3 regions of the Brachybacterium sp. NBEC-018 genome follow, and region 3 is predicted to be linked to each of the others. Evidence: predicted binding sites of a transcription regulator. Region 3 holds the regulator's gene; each other region holds the start of a gene.
The links. Region 3 encodes HrcA, which represses chaperone genes, less so after heat shock. Its sites were predicted from a motif close to TTNGCACTCGNNNNNNNCGAGTGCNAA; they were not measured.

Region 1: a site for HrcA is predicted at 4,946-4,972, ahead of groES (co-chaperone GroES). Genes of this name have one in related genera too.
Region 2: a site for HrcA is predicted at 3,788-3,814, ahead of groL (chaperonin GroEL). Genes of this name have one in related genera too.

Annotation. Positions count from the first base shown of each region.
Region 1 covers NZ_CP100650.1:3,500,506-3,507,782, reverse strand. The annotation lists gene moaA (GTP 3',8-cyclase MoaA) at 1-721, opposite strand, end outside; gene glp (gephyrin-like molybdotransferase Glp) at 846-2,129, shown strand; gene moaC (cyclic pyranopterin monophosphate synthase MoaC) at 2,129-2,620, shown strand; gene NLU66_RS15945 (MogA/MoaB family molybdenum cofactor biosynthesis protein) at 2,617-3,165, shown strand; gene NLU66_RS15940 (molybdenum cofactor biosynthesis protein MoaE) at 3,183-3,620, shown strand; gene NLU66_RS15935 (metallophosphoesterase family protein) at 3,690-4,544, shown strand; gene NLU66_RS15930 (hypothetical protein) at 4,589-4,762, opposite strand; gene groES (co-chaperone GroES) at 5,131-5,427, shown strand; gene groL (chaperonin GroEL) at 5,431-7,017, shown strand.
Region 2 covers NZ_CP100650.1:3,600,231-3,607,507, forward strand. The annotation lists gene NLU66_RS16365 (ABC transporter ATP-binding protein) at 1-7, shown strand, start outside; gene NLU66_RS16370 (energy-coupling factor transporter transmembrane component T family protein) at 4-834, shown strand; gene NLU66_RS16375 (SRPBCC family protein) at 856-1,314, opposite strand; gene NLU66_RS16380 (DUF1990 domain-containing protein) at 1,363-1,884, shown strand; gene groL (chaperonin GroEL) at 1,981-3,618, opposite strand; gene NLU66_RS16390 (LytR C-terminal domain-containing protein) at 3,933-4,523, opposite strand; gene NLU66_RS16395 (DUF3263 domain-containing protein) at 4,595-4,882, opposite strand; gene NLU66_RS16400 (uracil-DNA glycosylase) at 4,971-5,660, shown strand; gene NLU66_RS16405 (hypothetical protein) at 5,758-6,354, shown strand; gene NLU66_RS16410 (hypothetical protein) at 6,365-7,081, opposite strand; gene treS (maltose alpha-D-glucosyltransferase) at 7,210-7,277, shown strand, end outside.
Region 3 covers NZ_CP100650.1:2,496,803-2,504,079, reverse strand. The annotation lists gene NLU66_RS11330 (ABC transporter ATP-binding protein) at 1-672, opposite strand, end outside; gene NLU66_RS11325 (16S rRNA (uracil(1498)-N(3))-methyltransferase) at 796-1,590, opposite strand; gene dnaJ (molecular chaperone DnaJ) at 1,636-2,778, opposite strand; gene hrcA (heat-inducible transcriptional repressor HrcA) at 2,825-3,835, opposite strand; gene NLU66_RS11310 (methylated-DNA--[protein]-cysteine S-methyltransferase) at 4,067-4,579, shown strand; gene NLU66_RS11305 (DNA-3-methyladenine glycosylase family protein) at 4,576-5,433, shown strand; gene NLU66_RS11300 (DUF3097 domain-containing protein) at 5,520-6,413, shown strand; gene NLU66_RS11295 (DUF4870 domain-containing protein) at 6,556-7,277, shown strand, end outside.

The sequences.
Region 1 (7,277 bases), 1.0 Mb from region 3:
GCACCGCCCCGGCGGTGACCATCGCGCCGCGGTCCCAGGCGTGGTCCGCGTCCAGCGGCATCTGCTCGATCACGCGCAGCTGGAGGTCCCGCTCGAGGCACCAGGCCAGGAGGTCCGGCAGCTCGTGGTCGTTGACGCCCGGCAGGATCACGGCGTTGATCTTGATCGGGGAGAGCCCCGCCGCCCGCGCCCCGTCGATGCCCTCGAGCACGCGGTGCAGCAGGGGCCGGCGGGTGATGCGCTCGAAGGTCTCGGAGACCACCGTGTCCAGGGAGACGTTGATCCGGTCCAGGCCGGCGGCGGCGAGTCCGGCCGCCCGATGGTCCAGGCCGATCGCGTTCGTGGTGAGCGAGAGCTCGGGCCGCCCGGGCAGGGCCGCGCAGCCGGCGAGGATCTCCTCGAGGTCCGGGCGGGTGAGCGGCTCCCCTCCGGTGAAGCGCACCTGCTCCACCCCCAGCTCCTCGACGCCGATCCGCACCAGGCGGACGATCTCCTCCGTGGAGAGCAGCTGGTCGCGCCTCAGGAAGGTGAGCCCGGACTCCGGCATGCAGTAGCTGCAGCGCAGGTTGCAGAAGTCGGTGAGCGAGACCCGCAGGTCCGTCGCCGCGCGGCCGAAGCGGTCCACGAGGGCGGGGGAGGCGGGGCGGTCGGAGACGTCCGGCAGGGCGCCGCGGGGGTCGGTGCGGCGGGGCACGGGGATGCCGAGCGCGATGCGGGCCATGCGGCGGCTCCTTCCGTGGCGCGGGACGGCGGGCGTCCCTCCAGGATAGGCCGGGCGCTACCCTCGGTGGTGGCCCGCTCATCGCGCCGGATCGGTGAGGAGGCGCCCAGAAGGAGGCCCCGCCATGGCATCGCGCCGCATCCCCCTCGCGGACCACGTGGCGGACGCCACCGCCCTGCTCGCGGGGACCCTGGGGGCGCTGCCCGTGCCGCTCGGCGCCGCGGCCGTGGGGCGCGTGGCCGCGCAGGAGCTGCGCAGCCCGCTCGACGTCCCCGCGGCGGACGTCTCCCAGATGGACGGCTACGCGGTGCGCGCCGCGGACCTCCCCGCCGCGGGCGAGGAGGTCACCCTTCCGCTCGGGGGCATGATCGCCGCCGGCGACCTGCCCGGCGAGCTCGCTCCCGGCACCGCCCGCGCGATCATGACCGGCGCGCCCGTCCCCGCCGGCGCGGACCTCGTGGTCCCCGTCGAGGAGAGCGCCGGCGGACGCTTCGTCCTCGGTGGGTCCGGCAGCGCCGACGGTGCCGACGGCGGAGCGGGCTCCGTGGCGCTGATCCCGCTCGAGACCGGGCCCGGGCGCTACGTCCGTCCCCGCGGCTCCGCGACCCGCCGCGGGGACACGATCCTGCGCGAGGGGCAGGTGCTCACCCCCGGCCGCATCGCCCACCTCGCCGCGTGCGGCGCCCGCGAGGTCGAGGCCCGCACCCCGCCGCGCGTGCTCGTCCTCTCCACCGGCAGCGAGGTCGCCCCCGCGGGCGGGGACCCCGGCCCCGGGCGCACCCACGACGCGAACGGGCCCGGCCTCGCCGCCGCGCTCGCCGAGGCCGGCGCCGAGGTCGTCGCGACCGCCGCCGTGCCGGACGATCCCGCCCTCCTGCTCGAGCGCCTCCACGCGGAGCTCGGCCGCACCGATGCGGACCTGATCGTCACGAGCGGCGGCGTGAGCCAGGGCGCCCGCGAGGTGGTGCGGATGGCCGCCCAGCACGCGGACGTGACCCTCGCCTTCCCGACCCTCGCCCTCCAGCCCGGCGGGCCCCAGGGCATCGGCACCCTGCTCCACGAGGGACGCCGCGTCCCCTGGATCGCCCTGCCCGGCAACCCCGTCTCCGCGCTGCTGAGCTGCGAGCTGATCCTGCGACCCGCCCTCGGCGCCCCACCCCGCCGGCGCCTGCGCCTCCCGCTGCGGCTCGAGGACCCCTCCCGCCCCGAGCCCTCGCCCGCCCACCTGCTCCAGCACCGCCGGGCGCGCGTGCTCCCCTCGGGCCAGGTGCGGCTCGTGGGCGGCCCTGGCTCCCACCTCGTCGCCGCGCTCGCCGCCGCGGACGCCCTCGTCGCCGTGCCGGTCGGCACCGACCTCCTCCACGACGGCGACCTCGTGGAGACGATCCTGCTCACGGAAGGCTCCTGATGACCCGACCCGACGGCCTCTCCCATGTGCGCGCGGACGGCTCCGCCCACATGGTCGACGTCACCGACAAGCCCGTGACCTCCCGCGAGGCGACCGCCCGCGGGCTCCTGCGCACGCGGCCGGACGTCCGCGAGCGGATCCTCGCCGGGGACCTCCCCAAGGGCGAGGCGGTGCCCGTGGCCCGCATCGCCGGGATCATGGGCGCGAAGCGCACGAGCGACCTCGTGCCGCTGTGCCATCCGCTGCCGATCTCCGGCGTCACCGTCGACGTGGTCCCCGCGGGGGAGGACGCCCTCGAGATCACCGCCCGGGTGCGCACCACGGGCGTCACCGGGGTGGAGATGGAGGCGCTCACCGCGGTGAGCGTGACCGCCCTGACCCTCTACGACATGATCAAGGCCGTGGACCGGGAGGCGAGCATCGAGGGGATCCGGGTGCTCGCGAAGTCCGGGGGCCGCAGCGGCGACTGGCGCCGCGAGGAGGAGCGATGAAGGAGATGCCCGCCCGGCGCACCGACGCCGACTGCTCCGCCCGCGACGGGGACGCGCCGCCGCCCGCGCTGCGCGGCCGGGCCCACGTGGTCGTCGCCTCGACCCGCGCCGCCGACGGCACCTACGAGGACCGCACCGGCCCGCTGCTCGTCTCCTGGCTCGAGGGCCGGGGACTGGATCCCGTCGTCCGCGAGGTCGTGGCCGACGGCCCCGAGGTGGGCGCCGCGATCCGCCGGGGCCTCGACGCGGGGGCCGACGTGGTCGTCACGACCGGCGGCACCGGCATCGGCCCCGGGGACGTGACGCCCGAGCAGACCGCGCCCCTCATCGAGCGGGAGATGCCGGGCGTGCTCGAGGCGGTGCGCCGGCGCGGGGAGGCCGCCTCGCCCGCGGCGCTGCTCAGCCGCGGCCTCGCCGGCATGGCCGGCCGCTGCTTCGTCGTGAACCTGCCGGGATCCCGCGGCGGCGTGAAGGACGGCATCGCCGTGCTCGACCCGATCCTCGACCACCTGCTCGAGCAGCGCGACGGGGCGGGGCACGCGTGAGCGCCGGCGATCCCGCGATGGGCGAGGCGGTGGAGCGCCTCCGGCACGCCGCGGTGACGACCGCGGTCATCGACGTCGCCGCGATGGTCGAGGCGGTCGCCGATCCGCGCTGCGGCGCCGTGGTCACCTTCGACGGCGTGGTCCGCGACCACGACGAGGGCAGGGGCGTCACGGCGCTCACCTACACGGCGCATCCGTCGGCCGAGGAGGTCCTCGCGCAGGTGGCGACGGGGATCGCGGAGCGCTTCCCGGAGGTGCGCCTCGCGGTGGCGCACCGTCACGGACCGCTCGCGATCGGGGACAGCGCGCTCGTCGCCGCGGTCGCCGCCGCGCACCGCAAGGCGGCCTTCGCGGCGTGCGACGCGCTCGTGGACGAGGTCAAGGCGCAGGTGCCGATCTGGAAGCACCAGCGGTTCACCGACGGCTCCGACGAATGGGTCGGGGCGCTCGGCTAGAGGATCCGCGCGCCCGGGTCGGGTGCTCCCGTTCACCCGCGGGACACCCCCGCTCGCTACGGTGCCCGCATGCGCATCCTCCAGATCACGGACACCCACCTCTACGGCGACCCCGCCGCCCGCCACTACGACCGCATCGACACCGGCGCGGCGCTCGAGGGCCTGCTCGCGGCGCTCGGCCCGATCGGTCCCGTGGACGCCGTGGTGCACACGGGGGACGCCTCGGAGGACGGCACGGAGGAGTCCTACCGGCGCCTGCACGCGATCCTCGACCCCGTCGCGGAGCGCCTCGGCGCGCCGCTCGTGGTGACGATGGGCAACCACGACGTGAGCGCGGCCTACGCGGCGGTGCGGGGCCCGGGGGCGCGCGGCACGGAGGTGCAGGACCGGGTGCACGCGCTCGCGGGCGGCGGGCGCGTCGTGGTGCTCGACTCGAGCCGGCCGGGGGCGGGCTACGGGGAGCTCACGGCGGAGCAGCTGGACTGGCTGCGCGGCGTGCTCGCGGAGCCCGCGGCGGGCGGGACCGTGCTCGCGATCCACCACCCGCCGCTCGTGGCGGCGACGCCGCTGCTGCGCAGCCTCGACCTCGAGCCGCTCGACGAGCTCGCGGGGGTGCTCGCGGGGAGCGATGTGCGGATCGTGCTCGCGGGGCACTACCACCACGAGATGAGCGGCAGCATCGGCGGGGTGCCGGTGCACGTCGCCCCTGGGGTCACGAACGTGGTGGACCCGCTGGGGGCGGGGGAGAGCGAGCGGGCGCTCGCGCTGAGCGGGGCGAGCCTCGTCGAGGTCGGGGAGGGCGCCCCGCGCGTCGTCACCTCGGTGCTGCCGAGCGCGGGGGACGCGCTCGGGGACGTGACCGTGCCGGTCTACCTGTTCGGGTCGGACCAGGTGCGGGCGATCGCGGAGGCCGCGGGGCGCTGAGCCCCGCGTCCGGCACTCAGCGGTCGTCGATCAGCGACGGGCGGTCAGCGGCCCAGGCCGAGGGGGCTCACGCCCTGGGAGGTGCGGGCCTGGGTCACGGCGGCGACGTCGCCGCCCATGCGGTTGCCGACGACGGCGTTGTGCCGCTCGACGTCCTGGCCCTGCATGCGGTCGGCCATGCGGCCGAGGGCGGTGGAGAGGCTGCGGAGGAAGGTCATGGGGGTCTCCTGGTGGATCGGTCCTCGTACGGGCCGCCCGGGGTCTCCGGTGCGGCCGTGTCCCTCTTGTTGTACGCGGGCGCGGACGGGTCGTCACGGGTTCCGTCATGTCCAGTTGCCAGGTTCACAATAAGTGTGTGACCTGGGGCGCAGAGGAGTTCGCCGGGGGCGGACGTCCGGCCGTTAGCACTCGTCTTGCATGAGTGCCAGGACGGTCCTAGAGTGGTCCCGTTGGCAGTCGAAGGCCGAGAGTGCCAGAGGCTGCCGTGAGGGTCCCGTCCCGGTCGGCACCGCGACGACGTCCAGGACACCGGGTCCCTCCGCCCAGAACTCAGCAGAGTCCATTCTTCTATGAAGGAGTGAGCCGCATGTCGGTCTCCATCAAGCCCCTCGAGGATCGCGTCGTCGTCAAGCCGCTCGAGGCCGAGCAGACCACGGCCTCCGGCCTGGTCATCCCGGACACCGCGAAGGAGAAGCCCCAGGAGGGCGAGGTCGTCGCCGTCGGCGAGGGCCGCTTCGACGACAAGGGTGCCCGCATCCCGGTCGACGTCAAGGTCGGCGACAAGGTCGTCTTCTCCAAGTACGGCGGCACCGAGCTCAAGTACGGCAACGAGGAGTTCCTCGTGCTGGGCGCCCGCGACATCCTCGCGATCATCGAGGCCTGATCCATGGCCAAGGAGATCCTGTACAACGAGGAGGCGCGCCGCGCCCTCGAGCGCGGCGTCGACAAGCTCGCCGACACCGTCAAGGTGACGCTCGGCCCCAAGGGCCGCAACGTCGTCCTCGACAAGAAGTGGGGCGCCCCCACGATCACGAACGACGGCGTCACCATCGCCCGTGAGATCGAGCTCGAGGACCCCTACGAGAACCTCGGCGCACAGCTGGCGAAGGAGGTCTCCACCAAGACCAACGACGTCGCCGGCGACGGCACCACCACCGCCACCGTGCTCGCCCAGGCGCTCGTCCACGAGGGTCTGCGCAATGTCACCTCCGGTGCGGCCCCGGCCGCGCTCAAGCGGGGCATCGAGAAGGCCGTCGAGGCCGTCTCGGAGAAGCTCGGCGAGCTGTCCATCCCGGTCGACGGCAAGGAGCAGATCGCGTCCGTCGCGGCCGTCTCCAGCCAGGACCGCGAGATCGGCGAGCTGCTCGCCGAGGCGTTCGACAAGGTCGGCAAGGACGGCGTCATCACGGTCGAGGAGTCCTCCACGACCGCGATGGAGCTCGACTTCACCGAGGGCATGCAGTTCGACAAGGGCTTCATCTCCCCGCACTTCGTGACCGACGGCGACCGCCAGGAGGCCGTGCTCGAGGACGCCCAGGTGCTGCTGCACCAGGGCAAGATCTCGGCCGTGGCCGACATCCTCCCGCTGCTCGAGAAGGTCGTGGAGGGCGGCAAGCCGCTCTTCATCATCGCCGAGGACGTCGACGGCGAGGCCCTGTCCACGCTGGTCGTCAACCGCATCCGCGGCAACTTCAAGGGCGCCGCCGTGAAGGCCCCGGCCTTCGGCGACCGTCGCAAGGCGATGCTCCAGGACATCGCGGTCCTCACCGGTGCGCAGGTCGTCACCGCGGACCTCGGCCTGGACCTCAAGTCCGTGGGCACCGACGTGCTCGGCCACGCCGGGCGCGTCGTCATCACCAAGGACTCCACCACGATCGTGGGCGGGGCCGGCGACGAGCAGGCCGTGGCCGATCGCGTGGCGCAGATCCGCTCCGAGATCGAGAACACCGATTCCGACTGGGACCGCGAGAAGCTCCAGGAGCGTCTCGCCAAGCTCGCCGGCGGCGTGTCCGTCATCAAGGTGGGCGCCCACACGGAGGTGGAGCTCAAGGAGAAGAAGATGCGCATCGAGGACGCGGTCTCCGCGACTCGTGCGGCCATCGAGGAGGGCATCGTGGCCGGTGGCGGAAGCGCCATCGTCCAGGCGTCCACCGTCCTCGAGGGCGACCTCGGGCTCTCCGGCGACGAGGCCGTGGGCGTGCGCGCCGTGGCCCGCGCCGTCGTCGAGCCGCTGCGCTGGATCGCGGAGAACGCGGGCCTCGAGGGCTACGTCGTCGTCGAGAAGGTGCGCGACGCGCAGGCCGGCCACGGCCTGAACGCCGCGACCGACGAGTACGTCGACCTCGTCGCGGCCGGCATCATCGACCCGGTCAAGGTGACCCGCTCCGCGCTGCGGAACGCCGCCTCGATCGCGGCGCTGGTGCTCACCACCGAGACGCTCGTCATCGAGAAGAAGGACGACGAGGAGGCCTGAGCCCCCTCGCCCCACCGGGACGGCCGGTCGATCCTCGGATCGACCGGCCGTCCTCGTGCGCGCGCCCCTCGTCAACGGGCAATCGCCGGCAACCGCTCCCGCCCGACGGCGGCGGCGACCTCCGTGACCTGCGGTGATGCCGGTGGCGAGGGACATCACCAGTGATCCGCTCCCACCGCCCTGTCCTTCCTGGGAGTTCAGGGATAGGTTGCTGAGAGGTCGGAGCGCGCGGCGAGGGAGCCCGCGGTCCGCCGGTCCTC
Region 2 (7,277 bases), 1.1 Mb from region 3:
CCGATGAGCGCGCCGCTGCTGGGCTACGTGGACCGCCCCGGGGTGCTCCACCGGCTCTCCGGGATCTCGAAGCTCGTGCTCGTGATCGGCGCCGTCGTGGGCGCCATGATCGGCTTCGACGTGCGCTACCTGCTCGCGGTCACCGCGCTCTCCGTCGTGGCCTGGGCGCTGTCCCGGGTGCGGCTGCGGGACCTCGCCGTGGTGCTCACGCTGATCGGCGTGTTCATGGTGCTCAACAACCTGGGCATCTTCCTCTTCGCCCCCGGCTACGGGACGCAGCTGTTCGGCACCCGGCACGTGCTGCTGGACGGTCCGTGGCGCTGGGACCTCACGCAGGAGCAGCTATTCTACCAGGCGGCCGTCACCCTGAAGTACCTCGCGGTGCTGCCGCCCGTGCTGCTGTTCGTCACCACGACGCGCCCGCCGGAGTTCGCCTCCGCGCTCGCCCGGATCGGGGTGCCCGCCCGCATCGCCTACGCCGTCTCCCTCGCCCTGCGCTACGTGCCGGACATCCAGCGGGACCTGCGCACCGTCTCCCAGGCGCAACAGGCGCGCGGCATCGACACCTCCCGCGCGGTGCCGCTGCGCACACGGCTCCGGAACCTCTCCGCGGTGCTCATGCCGCTGCTGCTGGGCACCTTCGACCGGATCGAGGAGGTCTCCGCCGCGATGGAGCTGCGCGGGTTCGGCCGGGAGCGGGGCCGCACCTGGTTCGTCCGCACGCCCCTGCGGCCCGCGGACCTCCTCGTCATCGCCCTCGCGGTGCTGCTCGTCGTGGTGCCGATCGTGCTGCTCGGCGTGAACGGCGGCCGCTACTGGAACCCGTTCGGCTGAATCGGGAATAGGGCCGGCGGCTCAGCCCGCAGTGAGCACCTCGCGGATCGCCGCGAGGGTCGCCGGGATCCCGGCGCGCGCGGCCTCCTGGCGGATCGCGATCTCCTCCTCGGCGCGGTCGCCGTAGCGCTCCGTGAAGACCTCCAGGAGCTGCGGCGTGGTGCGCGTGTACTCGGTGAGCTCGGTGCCCTCCGGGACGGCGCGCAGCCGGAACCCCCAGACGACCCGGCCGGGGCCGACGGACCAGGCGAAGTGCTCCCCGGGCTCGTCGGCGACCACCTCGGAGGTGGTGCTCCACTCGCGCTCGGGGGTGCGATTGTCCCCGGTGAAGCGGGCGCCGACGCCGCGGGCGTCCGAGTCCCAGGTGCACCGCCGGCACTGCGGGCTCCACTCCCCCGTGCGCGTGACGTCGCTGACCGCGGCGTACACCTCCGCCGGAGGGACGGGGACGACGAGGGACTCCTGGATCTCATAGGTCATCGGACCATCGTCCCATCGGCGGGACGAGGGCCGCTCTATGCTCCGGGGATGGCACGAGCCCGAGAAGTCACCTGGGACCATCCCGGTGTCACCGCCCCCGATTCCGACACGTGGCCCGTCGTGCCGCGGGAGATGCCGGGGCGGGTGGCCACGGCATCCCGGGTCATCGGGAACGGGGAGGAGTGCTGGAAGCGGGCGTCGGCGGACCTGCTGGGCTGGGCGGTGAAGACACGCAGCGGCTTCTCGCTCGCGCCCGACACCGGGCCGCCCGCGCCGGGCCAGGAGCTGACGATCATCGCCCGCCTGGGGCCGCTGCGCGTGCGGGAACCGGCGCAGGTCCTCGAAGTGGTGCACGGTGAGGACCGGGTGGCCCTGTCCTACACGACCCGCCAGGGGCATCCGGTGCGCGGCGAGGAGGCCTTCATCCTGCACCGGGCGCGCGACGGCGCCGTGGTCCTCACCCTGCGCTCGGTCACGGCGGCCGCCCGCGGCCGGTATCGGCCGCTGTTCCCGGTCGCGCTCGTGCTGCAGCAGATCTATCGCCGTCGCTACCTGCGCTCACTGCGCTGAGCCCCAGCGGATGCAGACGGGCCCCGACCCTCCGGAGAGGATCGGGGCCCGCTGTGCGCTCGGGTCGAGCGGCAGGTGATCAGCCGTGGGGCTGGATCACATCATGCCGCCCATGCCCCCCATGCCGCCCATCTCGTCGCCACCGGCGGGAGCCTTGACGGGCTCCGGCTTGTCGGCCACGACGGCCTCGGTGGTGAGGAACAGGCCCGCGATGGACGCCGCGTTCTGCAGCGCGGAGCGGGTGACCTTGACGGGGTCGATGATGCCGGCGACGAGGAGGTCCTCGTACTCGCCGGTCGCGGCGTTGAGGCCCTGGCCCACGGGGAGGCTCTTGACCTTCTCCGCGACGACGCCGCCCTCGAGGCCGCCGTTGACGGCGATCTGCTTGAGCGGGGCCTCGATCGCGATCTTCACGATCTTGGCGCCGGTCGCCTCGTCACCGGTGAGGCTGAGCTTGTCGAAGGTGTCCTTGCCGGCCTGCAGCAGGGCCACGCCGCCACCGGCGACGACGCCCTCCTCGACGGCCGCCTTCGCGTTGCGCACGGCGTCCTCGATGCGGTGCTTGCGCTCCTTGAGCTCGACCTCGGTCGCGGCGCCGGCCTTGATGACGGCCACGCCGCCGGCCAGCTTCGCGAGTCGCTCCTGGAGCTTCTCGCGGTCGTAGTCCGAGTCCGAGTTCTCGATCTCGGTGCGGATCTGCTTCACACGGCCGGCGATGCGCTCGGCGTCGCCGGAGCCCTCGACGATAGTGGTCTCGTCCTTGGTGACGACGACCTTGCGGGCCTGGCCGAGCAGCTCGAGGCCGGCGGTCTCGAGGCTGAGGCCCACCTCCTCGGAGATGACCTGGCCGCCGGTGAGGATCGCCATGTCCTCGAGCATCGCCTTGCGGCGGTCGCCGAAGCCGGGGGCCTTGACGGCCACGGACTTGAAGGAGCCCTTGAGCTTGTTGACGACGAGCACGGCGAGAGCCTCGGCCTCGACGTCCTCGGCGATGATCGCGAGGGGCTTGCCGGACTGGATGACCTTCTCCAGCAGCGGGAGGAGGTCCTTGACGGCGGAGACCTTGGAGGAGAGCAGGAGGATGTAGGGATCCTCGAGCACGGCCTCCTGGCGGTCGGCGTCGGTGACGAAGTAGGCGGAGATGTAGCCCTTGTCGAAGCGCATGCCCTCGGTGAGCTCCAGCTCGAGGCCCATGGTGTTGGACTCCTCGACCGTGATCACGCCCTCCTTGCCGACCTTGTCGAGCGCCTCGGCGATGAGCTCGCCGATCGCCGGGTCGGCCGCGGAGATGGCGGCGGTGTTCGCGATCTGGTCCTTGGTCTCGATCTCCTTGGCCTGCGCGAGCAGGGTCTCGGAGACGGCGGCCACGGCCTTGTCGATGCCGCGCTTGAGCGCGATCGGGTTGGCGCCGGCGGCGACGTTGCGCAGGCCCTCCTTGACCAGGGCCTGGGCGAGGACGGTGGCGGTGGTGGTGCCGTCGCCCGCGACGTCGTCCGTCTTCTTGGCGACCTCCTTGACGAGCTCCGCGCCGATCTTCTCGTACGGGTCGTCGAGCTCGATCTCCTTGGCGATGGAGACGCCGTCGTTGGTGATCGTGGGGGCGCCCCAGGACTTCTCGAGGACGACGTTGCGGCCCTTGGGGCCGAGGGTGACCTTGACGGCGTCAGCGAGCTGGTTCATCCCGCGCTCGAGGCCGCGACGGGCCTCCTCGTCGTAAGCGATGAGCTTGGCCATGGTGGAATCTCTCCCGTGTCTGTGATGTCCACCCGATCCAGTGCCCGCGACGGACGGCATCCGACACCGTGTTCCTGTCCCACGGCGGCGGATCCCTCACGGGATCGGAATGTTCAGGGCCCGGCACGCGGAGAGCTGTCACTCCCGTGCACCGAGTGCCAGATCATCATAAGCACTCTCGCCCTGAGAGTGCTAACCCCGTTCGCCTCGAGCACAGCGCGGTTCCCGGGCTGATGCAGAACGGGCCGCCCTGCGCCCCGGACGTGCTGTCCGGTCGGCGTGGGCGGCCCGTCCTCGGGGGCTCTGCCGGGCGCTCAGCCCTCGCCGTCGCCCGAGCCGAAGTCGTCGGCCGGCTGCTCGACCGCCACGAAGGTGATGCTCGCGTCGTACTCGTCGCTCTGGCGGGCCTCGCCGGCGCCCACCGCGTCCGCGAGGGCCTGGGCGCTCGCGGCGTCCGCCTCGTCGCGGTAGAAGACCACGGCCTCCTGCTGGCGGTTGTCCGCGGTGCCGACGTCGACCTTCTCCCAGCCGTCGTCCTCGAGGGTGCTCTGCCAGGTCCCGGCCAGGCCGTTGATGCCGCCGGCGTTGACGACGAGGACCGGGGTGGACTTGTCGGCCTCGGCGGCCGGGGACTCCGAGGCGTCGCCGCCGCCGTCGCTCTGCGCGGCCTGCGAGGAGGCGGCCGGGGTCGTGGGATCCGCGGAGCGCTCGTCCCCGCCGCGACCGAGGTTCCCGATCACGAACAGCAGCACCACCAGGGTCACGAACGCGGCCGCGATGATGACGATGTAGACCAGGTTCTGGCGCCAGAACGGCTCCTCGGCGCGGTGGGCGCCGTGGAACGAGGAGGCGTCCGCCTCGTCGTCGAACCGGTCGGGCGGGTAGGGGTACTGGGAATCTGCCACGGGCCCATTGAACCAGCTCGGCCGGGGAGGTCGCGGGAGCACACGCGCCGCGTCCCGTCGGATGCGGCGGCTCAGGCCACCTGGCCCGGGTCCTGCGCGGCGGCGGAGGTCGGGTCCGCGGAGACGCGCCGGCCGCGCAGGCGGTGCACGAGCGCGGGGGCCGCGCGGAGCGCGTCCGGGGAGTCCAGCAGCGCGTTCAGACGCACGTAGTAGGCGATGCGGGAGATGCCGATCTCCTCGCGGATCGCCCGCTCCTTCGCCCCCACGTAGCGGAAGGTGCGCGATTCGAGCTCGAGGATCCGGCGGTCGCTCTCGGAGAGGGCGGACGCGGACGGATCGGAGGGGAGCTCGGCGGGCATGGATCGACCCTACGGCGGCGCACGGGGCGGGCGTCGGCGGCGCGCCGCCCGCCCCGCGGGGACCTGTCGCCCCTGCCACACTGGGACCATGCCGAGCACTCCCCGACCCCTCTCGCAGACCCTCGCCGAGGACTGGGCCCGCGCCCTCGCCCCCGTGGAGGAGCGCATCCACGGGATCGGCGGCTTCCTCCGCGAGGAGGTCGCCGCGGGACACGGCTACCTGCCCGCCGGCGAGGACGTGCTGCGCGCCTTCACCACCCCGCTCGCGGACGTGCGCGTGCTGATCGTCGGCCAGGACCCCTACCCCACCCCGGGGCACCCGATCGGCCTCTCGTTCGCGGTCGAGCGGCACGTGCGCCCGCTACCCCGCTCGCTCGTGAACATCTACAAGGAGCTTGAGGCCGATCTCGGGATCCCGCCCGCCTCCCACGGGGACCTCACCGCCTGGCAGGAGCAGGGCGTGATGCTGCTGAACCGGGTGCTCACCGTGCGGCCCGGGGCGCCTGCCTCGCACCGCCGCCGCGGCTGGGAGGAGGTCACCGAGCTCGCGATCCGCTCCCTCGTGGAGCGCGGCGGTCCGCTCGTCGCCGTGCTCTGGGGCCGCGACGCGCAGTCCCTCGTGCCGATGCTGGGGGACGTGCCGCACGTGGCCTCGCCGCACCCGAGCCCGCTCTCCGCCTCCCGCGGGTTCTTCGGCTCCCGGCCGTTCTCGCAGGTGAACGCCCTGCTCGAGCAGCAGGGCGCCGCACCGGTGGATTGGCGGGTCGAGCGGGGCTGAGGCCCGCCCGCGGCGCTGCCCGCCGGCTGTCCACAACGCGCGCGGGCACGGGGCGCTCTCGGTCTAGCGTGGGGCGGGGCCGACGGAGGAGGGGACCATGAGCGGCGGCACGAGCAGCGCGGGACGCGCACGCGCCCTGCTGCGCTCGCTCCGGGACGATCCGCGACGGCGGGCCGGCGCGATCGCCTTCCTCGTGGTCTCCGCGCTCTGGGTGGCGGTCGGCGTGGGCATGGCGATCGCCCGGGAGGAGCCGGTGGGGACCGCGATCGACGGCGGCAGCTTCACCACCGTCGCCCCGGCCGGCTGGGGCGCCCGCAGCGCGCCCGCGGGCGCGGGACTCACCCTCGTCGCCGGCCTCGAGTCCGCGGATTCCACGCAGCGCATCGCGATCCTCCGCTCGCAGGACGGCACCGGGCCCTCCGCCCTGTGCGACGCCCTGCAGGCCGGCTCGCTCACCCAGGGCCTCGCCCAGGTCGGCACCGATCTCGCCGATCCCCCGCCGCTCGACGGCCGCACCACGGACCGCCGCACCCTCGAGGCCGTGCCCGTGGACGCCTATCGCGCCGATCTGGTCTGCGCGGCCGACGGCACCGCCGCGATCGCCGTGCTCACGGAGTCGGCGCCGGCCACGGAGCAGGAGCAGCCCGAGGCGGCGCGTCAGCTGCTCGAGGACTGGAGCTGGCAGGAGGACTGAGCCGGCCCGTTCAGCCCGCGGTGACCACGAGGCTCGAGACGATCTGGGCCTCCTCGGAGGAGATCTCCTCCGCGCCGTAGGTCTCCGCGACGATCTGCAGCACGCCGCCGTCCACGTCCAGGCACCAGGTCTCCGCGACGACCGGCTGGCCGTCCCACGTGCCGTGCACCCGGTGGTGCGCGGCCGGGGCGCCGCCCACCTCCGTCCGGTCGAGCTCCTCGGCGTCCTCGTGGTCGTCGAAGCCCCACCCCAGGAACGGGGCCTGCCAGCGGCACTCGGCGACGGCCTGCCGCTCCGACTGGAACTGGTAGACGGTCACGTTGTCCCCGTGCTGCATGCCGTCGTCGTCCTCCTGCTGGCCGGCGGTGCGGCGCAGGTTCAGCTCCATGCCGGTGTCCGGTGTGCGCTCGCCCTCCGCCCAGGTGTCGGGATGGGTCAGCGTGAAGGTGGTGCCGGTGGAGGTCACGGTCGCGGGGGCGCTGGTCGTCGCGGGCGGGTCCTCGCGACCGTCGCGGCCCACGAGGTAGACGACGCCGCCGATGGTCGCGATGAGCAGCAGCACGAGCAGGAGGGCGAGACAGCCGACGGCGATCCAGATCCCCCAGCGGCGGCCCTGCGGGGGCGCGGGCGGCTGCGGGTACCCGCCCTGATGACCCTGCGGGCCCTGACCGTTCGGATGGCCCTGCTGGGCCGACGTCGGCCCCTGCGGGCCCCACTGCTCGCTCATGCGTCTCCCCGTCCCCCGGATGATCGGGCCCATGCTACGGCGGGGGCCGCCGGCGCAGTACCGTGTCGCCATCGCCCGCGACCCCCGCGCGCACGCCGCGGCGGTCACGACTCCCCCTGGAGGAACCGATGCCCCTGAACTCCGCCCAGTTCACCCCGCAGGGACCGGGGGTCGACTACGACCCCCACTGGTATCG
Region 3 (7,277 bases):
CCGGTGGGCGAGCGCCTCGACGTCGGCGATGTCGTGGGTCGTGAGCAGCACCGTGGTCCCCTCGGAGCGGTTCAGCTCGGTGATGAACTCCCGGATCCGGGCCTTCGCGACGACGTCGAGGCCGACGGTCGGCTCGTCGAGGTAGAGCACCGGCGGGTGGTAGAGCATCGCCGCGACGAGGTCCCCGCGCATCCGCTGGCCGAGCGAGAGCGAGCGCACGGGCGTGTCGAGGAAGGGCCCCATGTCCAGGAGGTCGACGAAGCCGTCGAGGGTGCGGCGGTAGACGGTGCTCTCGATCCCGTAGAGCCGGGAGACGAGGTCGAAGGACTCCCGCAGCGGGAGGTCCGTCCACAGCTGGCTGCGCTGGCCGAAGACGGCGCCGATCGTGCGGGCGTTCGCCCGGCGGTCCTTCCAGGGGACGATCCCCTCGACCTCGACGTGGCCGGAGGTGGGGACGAGCACGCCCGTGAGCATCTTGATGGTGGTGGACTTCCCGGCGCCGTTGGGGCCGAGGTAGCCGACGATCTCGCCGTCGTCGACCCGGAGGGACACGTCGTCGACCGCGCGCACGGTGTCCCGCCGGGTGCTGAGGAAGGAGCGGAGGCCCGCGAAGCGTCCCTCGACGCGGCGGGGACGGTGGAACTCCTTGACGAGGTGCTCGGCGAGGATCACCGGGGACCTCCCGCGGGGCCGGGGACGACGGGTGGGGAGGGACGGTGCACCGGCATGGTCATCGACCCTAGCCGGGGATCGCTCCTCCGGCAGTCGCTTTCCCGATTCCCGCCGGGTCCGGGATCAGCCCCAGCGGCCGACGATCCCGCTGAGCACCGCGAGCGCGGCAGGTCCGGCGGTCGAGGAGCGCAGCACCTCGGGTCCCAGCAGCACGGAGCGGGCGCCCGCAGAGCGGAGCCGGTCGAGCTCGGCGGGGGCGATGCCGCCCTCGGGGCCCACCACCACAACGATCTCGGGGACCTCTCCCCCGGCTCCCCCGGCATCGCGGAGCTCGGCGACGAGCGACATGAGCCCCACGGACTCCTGCTCGTGCAGGACGAGCACGATCCCGCCCGCCGCGGTCGTCACGGCGACCTGCTCGGCGAGGGCGGCGGTGGTGACGGGCTGGTCGACCTCGGGGATGCCCGGTCGCCGGCACTGCTTGACGGCCGCGCGGACGGTGCCCTGCCAGCGGGCGCGGCCCTTGCGCAGCTTCTCCCCCCGCCACACTGAGACGGAGCGCTCCGCGATCCAGGGCACGATGCGGTCCGCGCCGAGCTCGGTCGCGGACTCGACCGCCTGCTCGTCGCGTCCGCCCGTCGCGAGCGCCTGCACGAGGGCGAGCCGCGGGAGCCGCGGGACCGGCGCGCTCGGATCGCCGAGCAGGCGCAGCTCGAGCTGCTCCTTGGCCGCGGCGGTGACCTCGGCGAGGACCTGACGGCCCGGGCCGTCGGTGAGGAGCACCTGCTCCCCCACGCCGATCCGGGCGACCTTCGCGGCGTGGCGGCCCTCCTCGCCGTCGAGGGTGAGCGCGTCACCCTCCGCGGCGCCCTCGAGGGCGTCGTCGAGGATCAGGAATCCGGGGGGCGTGGTGGGCATGTCCGCTCCTGGGGCCGGGATCGGGGGGGCAGCGCGCTGCGCGGCTCAGAGGTCGCGCAGGCGCTCGCGGAGCTTCGCGAACGGGCCGTGCACACGCGGGCTGGGGCGGTCCGCCTCGTCCCCGCGCAGGGCCGCGAACTGCTCGAGCAGATCGCGCTGCTCGTCCGTGAGCGAGGAGGGCACGTCGACGTCGAGCACGACCCGGATGTCGCCGCGGCGCTCCCGGCGCAGCGGGGTGACGCCGAGGCCCTTGAGCACGAACTCCTCGCCGGGCTGGGAGCCGGCGCGGATCTCGACCTGCTGGACGCCGTCGAAGGTCTCGAGCGGGATCGTCGCGCCGAGCGCCGCGGAGGTCATCGGGACCGCGAGGGTCGTCACGAGGTCGTCGCCCGAGCGGGCGAAGGTCTCATGGTCGTTGACCGAGAGCTCGACGAAGAGGTCGCCGGCGGGGCCGCCGGCCTCGCCCACCTCGCCCTCGCCGCGCAGCTGGATACGCGTGCCGGTCTCGACGCCCGAGGGGATGCGGACGGTGACCTCGCGCTGCTGGGAGATCCGGCCGTGGCCGGAGCAGGCCGTGCAGGGCGACTCGATGACGTCGCCGTGGCCCTCGCAGGTGGGGCAGGGCGCCATGGTCACCATCTGACCCAGGAGCGACTGGGCGACGCGCTGCACGTGGCCGGAGCCGTTGCAGGCGGTGCAGCGGGTGGGGCTCGTGCCCGGCTCGCTGCAGGAGCCGTCGCAGCGCTCGCAGAGCACGGCGGTGCGGTAGGAGACCTTCTGCTCGGAGCCGAAGACCACGTCGCGGAGGTCGATCGTGGCGCGGCGCAGCACGTCGCCGCCGCGGCGCCGGCGCGGGATCGGTCCCTGGCCGCGACCGCGGCCGCCCATGCCGGCGGCCCCGGCGAACATGTCGAAGATGTCGCCCATGTCGAAGCCGCCCGCGCCGCCGAAGCCGCCGAATCCGGCGCCGCCCATGCCCGGGCCGCCGCCCATGTCGTACTGGCGACGCTTGTCCTCGTGGGACAGCGTCTCGTAGGCCTGGGAGACCTTCTTGAACTTCTCGGCGGCCTCCGGGTCCGGGTTGACGTCCGGGTGGAGGGAACGGGCGAGCTTCCGGTACGCCTTCTTGATCTCCTCGGTGGTGGCGTCCTTCGAGACGCCGAGGAGCTCGTAGTAGTCGTCGTTCACCTGGTGGGTCCTTGCGTGGTCGGGAGGGGTGCGTTCAGGAGGAGGGTCATGCGAGGAAGCGGGAGACGTAGCGGGCGATCGCCTGCACCGTCGAGATCCCGGTGACGTAGTCCATGCGGGAGGGGCCCAGGATCGCGACGTGCGATCCCGCGCCGTAGCCGGCGCCCACGACCGCGGCCTGGTTGAGCGCCTGGTCGCGCAGCTCGGAGCCGATGCGCACCTCGACCGCGCCCGGGGAGGCGTGCATCTCGGTGAACAGCCGCAGGAGCACGAGCTGCTCCTCGAGCACGTCGAGCAGCGGCTCGACGTCCCGGGAGAAGTCCTCGGCTGAACGGGCGAGGTTCGCGGTGCCGGCCATCATGATCCGGCCCTCGGCGCGGCTCGCCGCGAGCGCGACGAGCGCCTCGGAGACCTCCACGACCGCCGGACGGTCGAGCGGCGGCACGGTCTCGAGCAGCTCCCCGAGCGGGGCGGCGAGATCGGTGACCTCACGGCCCGCGACCGCCCGGTTCAGCGCGTCGCGCATGCCCGCGTAGTGCTCCGCGGAGCGCCCCGGGGTGACGGGGATGGTGCGCTGGTCCACGCGGCCGGACTCGGTGATGAGCACGACGAGCAGCAGGGACTCGGCGACCTTCACGAGCTCCACGTGACGGATGCGGGCCTGCCGGCGCGCCGGGTACTGGACCATGGCGACCTGCTGGGTGAGCTGGGCGAGCAGCCGCACCGTGCGGGCGAGCAGCTCCTCGACGTCGCCGGAGTCCTCGAGCAGCGCCCGGATCGCGCGGCGCTCGGGGGTGGAGAGCGGCTTGATCGCCGCGACGTGGTCGACGAAGGCGCGGTAGCCCTTGTCGGTGGGGACGCGGCCGGCGGAGGTGTGGGGCTGCGTGATGAGCCCCTCCTCCTCGAGGGCGGACATGTCGTTGCGCACGGTCGCGGCGGAGACGCCGAGCTCGTGCCGTTCGAGCAGGGACTTCGAGCCGACGGGCTCGCGGGTCGCGACGTAGTCCTCGACGATCGCGCCGAGGATCTGCAGCTTGCGGGGATCCGTCCCTCTCACCTCCCTGGTCCGTGTTGCGGTGGTGCCGTGCGGCGGCCGTGCTGCGGGTGCCGGAGAGACGCTGGCACCCGGGGCCGCCGAGTGCCAATCCTACGCGTCCCCGGGACCCCTCCCCGGGAGGCGTTCGCCACGGGCGTGCACCCCGGCGGGCGACCGCCTCGCCCGCCCGCCTCACACCTCGGCGCCGGCGGGCGACTACCGTGCATGACGACGGAGATCCAGGAGGTCCCGATGACCGCACGCCATGCCGTCCTGCCGAGCACCCTCGGCCCGCTCACGGCCCTCGCCGAGGGCGACGCGCTCGTGGGCCTCTACTTCCCGGGCCACACCTATCCCTTCACTCCCGGCAGCGGGGGGCCCGAGGTCGCCGCGGGCGAGGATCCCGTGCTCGCCGCGGTCGCGAGTCAGATCGGCGAGTACCTCGACGGGGAGCGCACGGACTTCGACGTGCCCGTCCGCACCGCCGGCGGCGAGTTCTCCGAACGGGTCTGGGCCCGGCTGCGCGAGATCCCGTACGGGACGACCATCACGTACGGCGAGATCGCCCGCGAGCTGGGCGGGCCCGGCCTCGCCCAGCGGGTCGGCCAGGCCGTGGGCCACAACCCGATCAGCATCATCGTCCCCTGCCACCGCGTCGTGGGGGCCGACGGCTCCCTCACCGGCTACGCGGGTGGTCTCGAGCGCAAGCGGGCCCTGCTCGCCCTCGAGGAGCCCTCCGCGGAGGACGGGGCGCGGCTGTTCTGAGCACCGAGATCCTCGTCCCCTCCCGCGGGCCCCTCGACGCCGCCGCGGCGTGGGGCTCCCTCGTGGCGCACACGATCACGGGCCTGGACCACCTCGACCCGTCGCACGGTGCCCAGACCCGCCTCCTCACCGGCCCGGCCGGCCCGGTGCCCGTCACGCTCACCCCGCGGGCGGACGGCATCGCCCTGCGCACCCCCGCCGAGGACCCGGCCGTGCTCGCGGATCTGCAGGCGCAGGTGCGCCGTTGGTTCGACCTCGACGCGGACCTCGCGCCGATCGACGCTCACCTCTCCCGCTCCCCCGTGCTCGCCGCACAGGTCTCCGCGCGGCCCGGGCTGCGGATCACGCGCTACCCGGACCGCTTCGAGGCGGTGGTCCTCATCGTCCTCGGCCAGCAGGTCTCCCTGGCGGCCGGCCGCCTGTTCGGCGCCCGACTGCTCGCGGCGCACGGCGAGGGGACGGCGGCGACGCCCGTCGGCCCGCTGCGCCGGTTCCCTCGTCCTGCGGTGCTCGCCCGGGTCGACCCCGATCGGCTGCGCGACGAGCTCGGCCTCACGCGGTCCCGCACCCGCACCGTGCTCGCGACCGCCGCGCTGTTCGCGGATCTCCCGGACCGGGCGCCGACCTCGGAGGAGCTCGCCGCGGTGCCCGGCATCGGCCCGTGGACCCTCGCCTGCGCCGCGATCCGGGCCGGCACCGATCCGGACGCCTTCCCCGCCTCCGACGCCGTGCTGCGGCGCGCGATGGTCGCCGCGGGCGCGGGTGAGGACCCTGCCGTGGTGGAGAGCTGGCGGCCGTGGCGCAGCTATGCCGCGGTGCGGCTGTGGGCCGGGTCCGGGGCGCACCCCGCCTGAGGCGGCCGCCGTCCCGACCGCCGCTCCGACTGCCACTCCCACCGCCCCAGCGTGGTGCCCCGGAACGGCGCCGATGCCGGTGTACCGTGCCGGGCGTGCCTGCCCCGACCTCGCGATTCCCCGACCGCTACAGCCGAGACGTGCTCGCCTCCGGTCCGCCGTCCCACCACCGCAGCCGCCCCGCCTCCCGGGAGGTGCCGGCCCAGCGCGGCCTCGTCGTCGAGGAGGCCTCGACCGGCTTCACCGGGGCGATCCTGCGGGTCGAGAAGATCGCCGGGGAGACGGTCGTCGAGCTCGAGGACGGCCGCGGCAGGGTCCGCTCCTTCCCGCTGGGGCCCGGCTACATGATCGACGGCAAGCCCGTCGTCCTCACCCGGGCCGTCGCGAGGCAGGCCCCCGCGGGACCCAAGCGCTCCGCGAGCGGCTCCGTCTACGTCGAGGGCGCCCGCGCCCGCACCGCCCGCGCCTCCCGCGTCTGGGTCGAGGGCAAGCACGACGCCGAGCTCGTCCAGAAGGTCTGGGGCCACGACCTGCGCATCGAGGGCGTCGTCGTCGAGCTGCTCGACGGCGCGGACAACCTCGTGGAGCGCATCCGCGAGTTCGGCCCCTCCCCGACCCGCCGCATCGGCGTGCTCGTCGACCACCTCGTGACGGGCTCCAAGGAGACCCGGATCGCGCAGGAGGCGCTCGCGCAGCCCGGGGCCCGCGGCAACGTCCTCGTGCTCGGGCATCCGTACATCGACGTGTGGCAGGCCGTGAAGCCGGCCCGCGTGGGCATCCCCGCCTGGCCGCACGTGCCGCGCGGCACCGACATCAAGGTCGGCACGCTCGCCGCGCTCGGCTGGCCCCACGAGGACCAGGCGGACATCGCCCGCGGCTGGCAGCGCATCCTCGCCACCGTGCGCTCCTACGCCGACGTCGAGCCGACGCTCTCGGGCCGCATCGAGGAGCTCATCGACTTCGTGACCGTCGACTCCTGACCCCCGGCGGTCCCGCGCGCCTGGGGGATGTCCCCCGGGCGCCCCGGCGGCTCGCCACGGTGACGTGGGCGCCCGCGCTCCGTAGGCTGGACCCTGTTCACGACATCGCCGGTCCCGCCGGCGCCGTTCCCGAGGAGGGGCCATGAGCCAGAACGAGTACCCGCACGATCCCTTCGGCGGTCGTCCCGCGACCGATCCGGACCAGAGCACCCCGCAGAGCTCGGGAGCCGAGCAGCCCGCGTCGCATCCGGCGCCCGGCACCGGCCAGGGCCCGGGCTCCCAGCCCGCCGCCGGGGACACCGCCGCCTCCTCGCCGTATTCGGCGCCGCAGTCGCCCTACGGGGCGCCGTCCTCCGCCGGCACGGGGTCCCCGTACGGCGCGCCCTCGCCCTACCAGGCACCTGCCGCGGACGGTGCCGCCGGCGCCCCGCCGGCCGGGCAGCAGCCGGGTGCCCGGCACCAGCCCTACGGCGGCGGGCAGCCCGGCGCGGGCCAGGCACCGTACGGGGCGCCGCAGGGTGGCCCCCAGGGCTACACCGGCGACGCGCACCCGTCGGCCGCGCCGCTGCCCCCCGGCTTCTCGGGCGCCTACGACGGACCGCTCTCGGGTCAGCCCGTGAGCCCCTCCGATTCGCGCATGTGGTCGATGTTCGCGCAGCTCTCCGCCGTGCTCGGCTACGTCATCGGCGCGGGCTTCCTGGGCTGGGTCGGTCCGCTGATCATCTTCCTGGTCTACAAGGACCGCGACCGCTACGTGCGCTACAACGCCGCGGAGTCGCTCAACGCCGCGATCGCGACCGTCATCGCGGAGGTCGTGCTCTCCATCGTGATCACGATCCTCGCGGTGGTCACCCTCGGCATCGG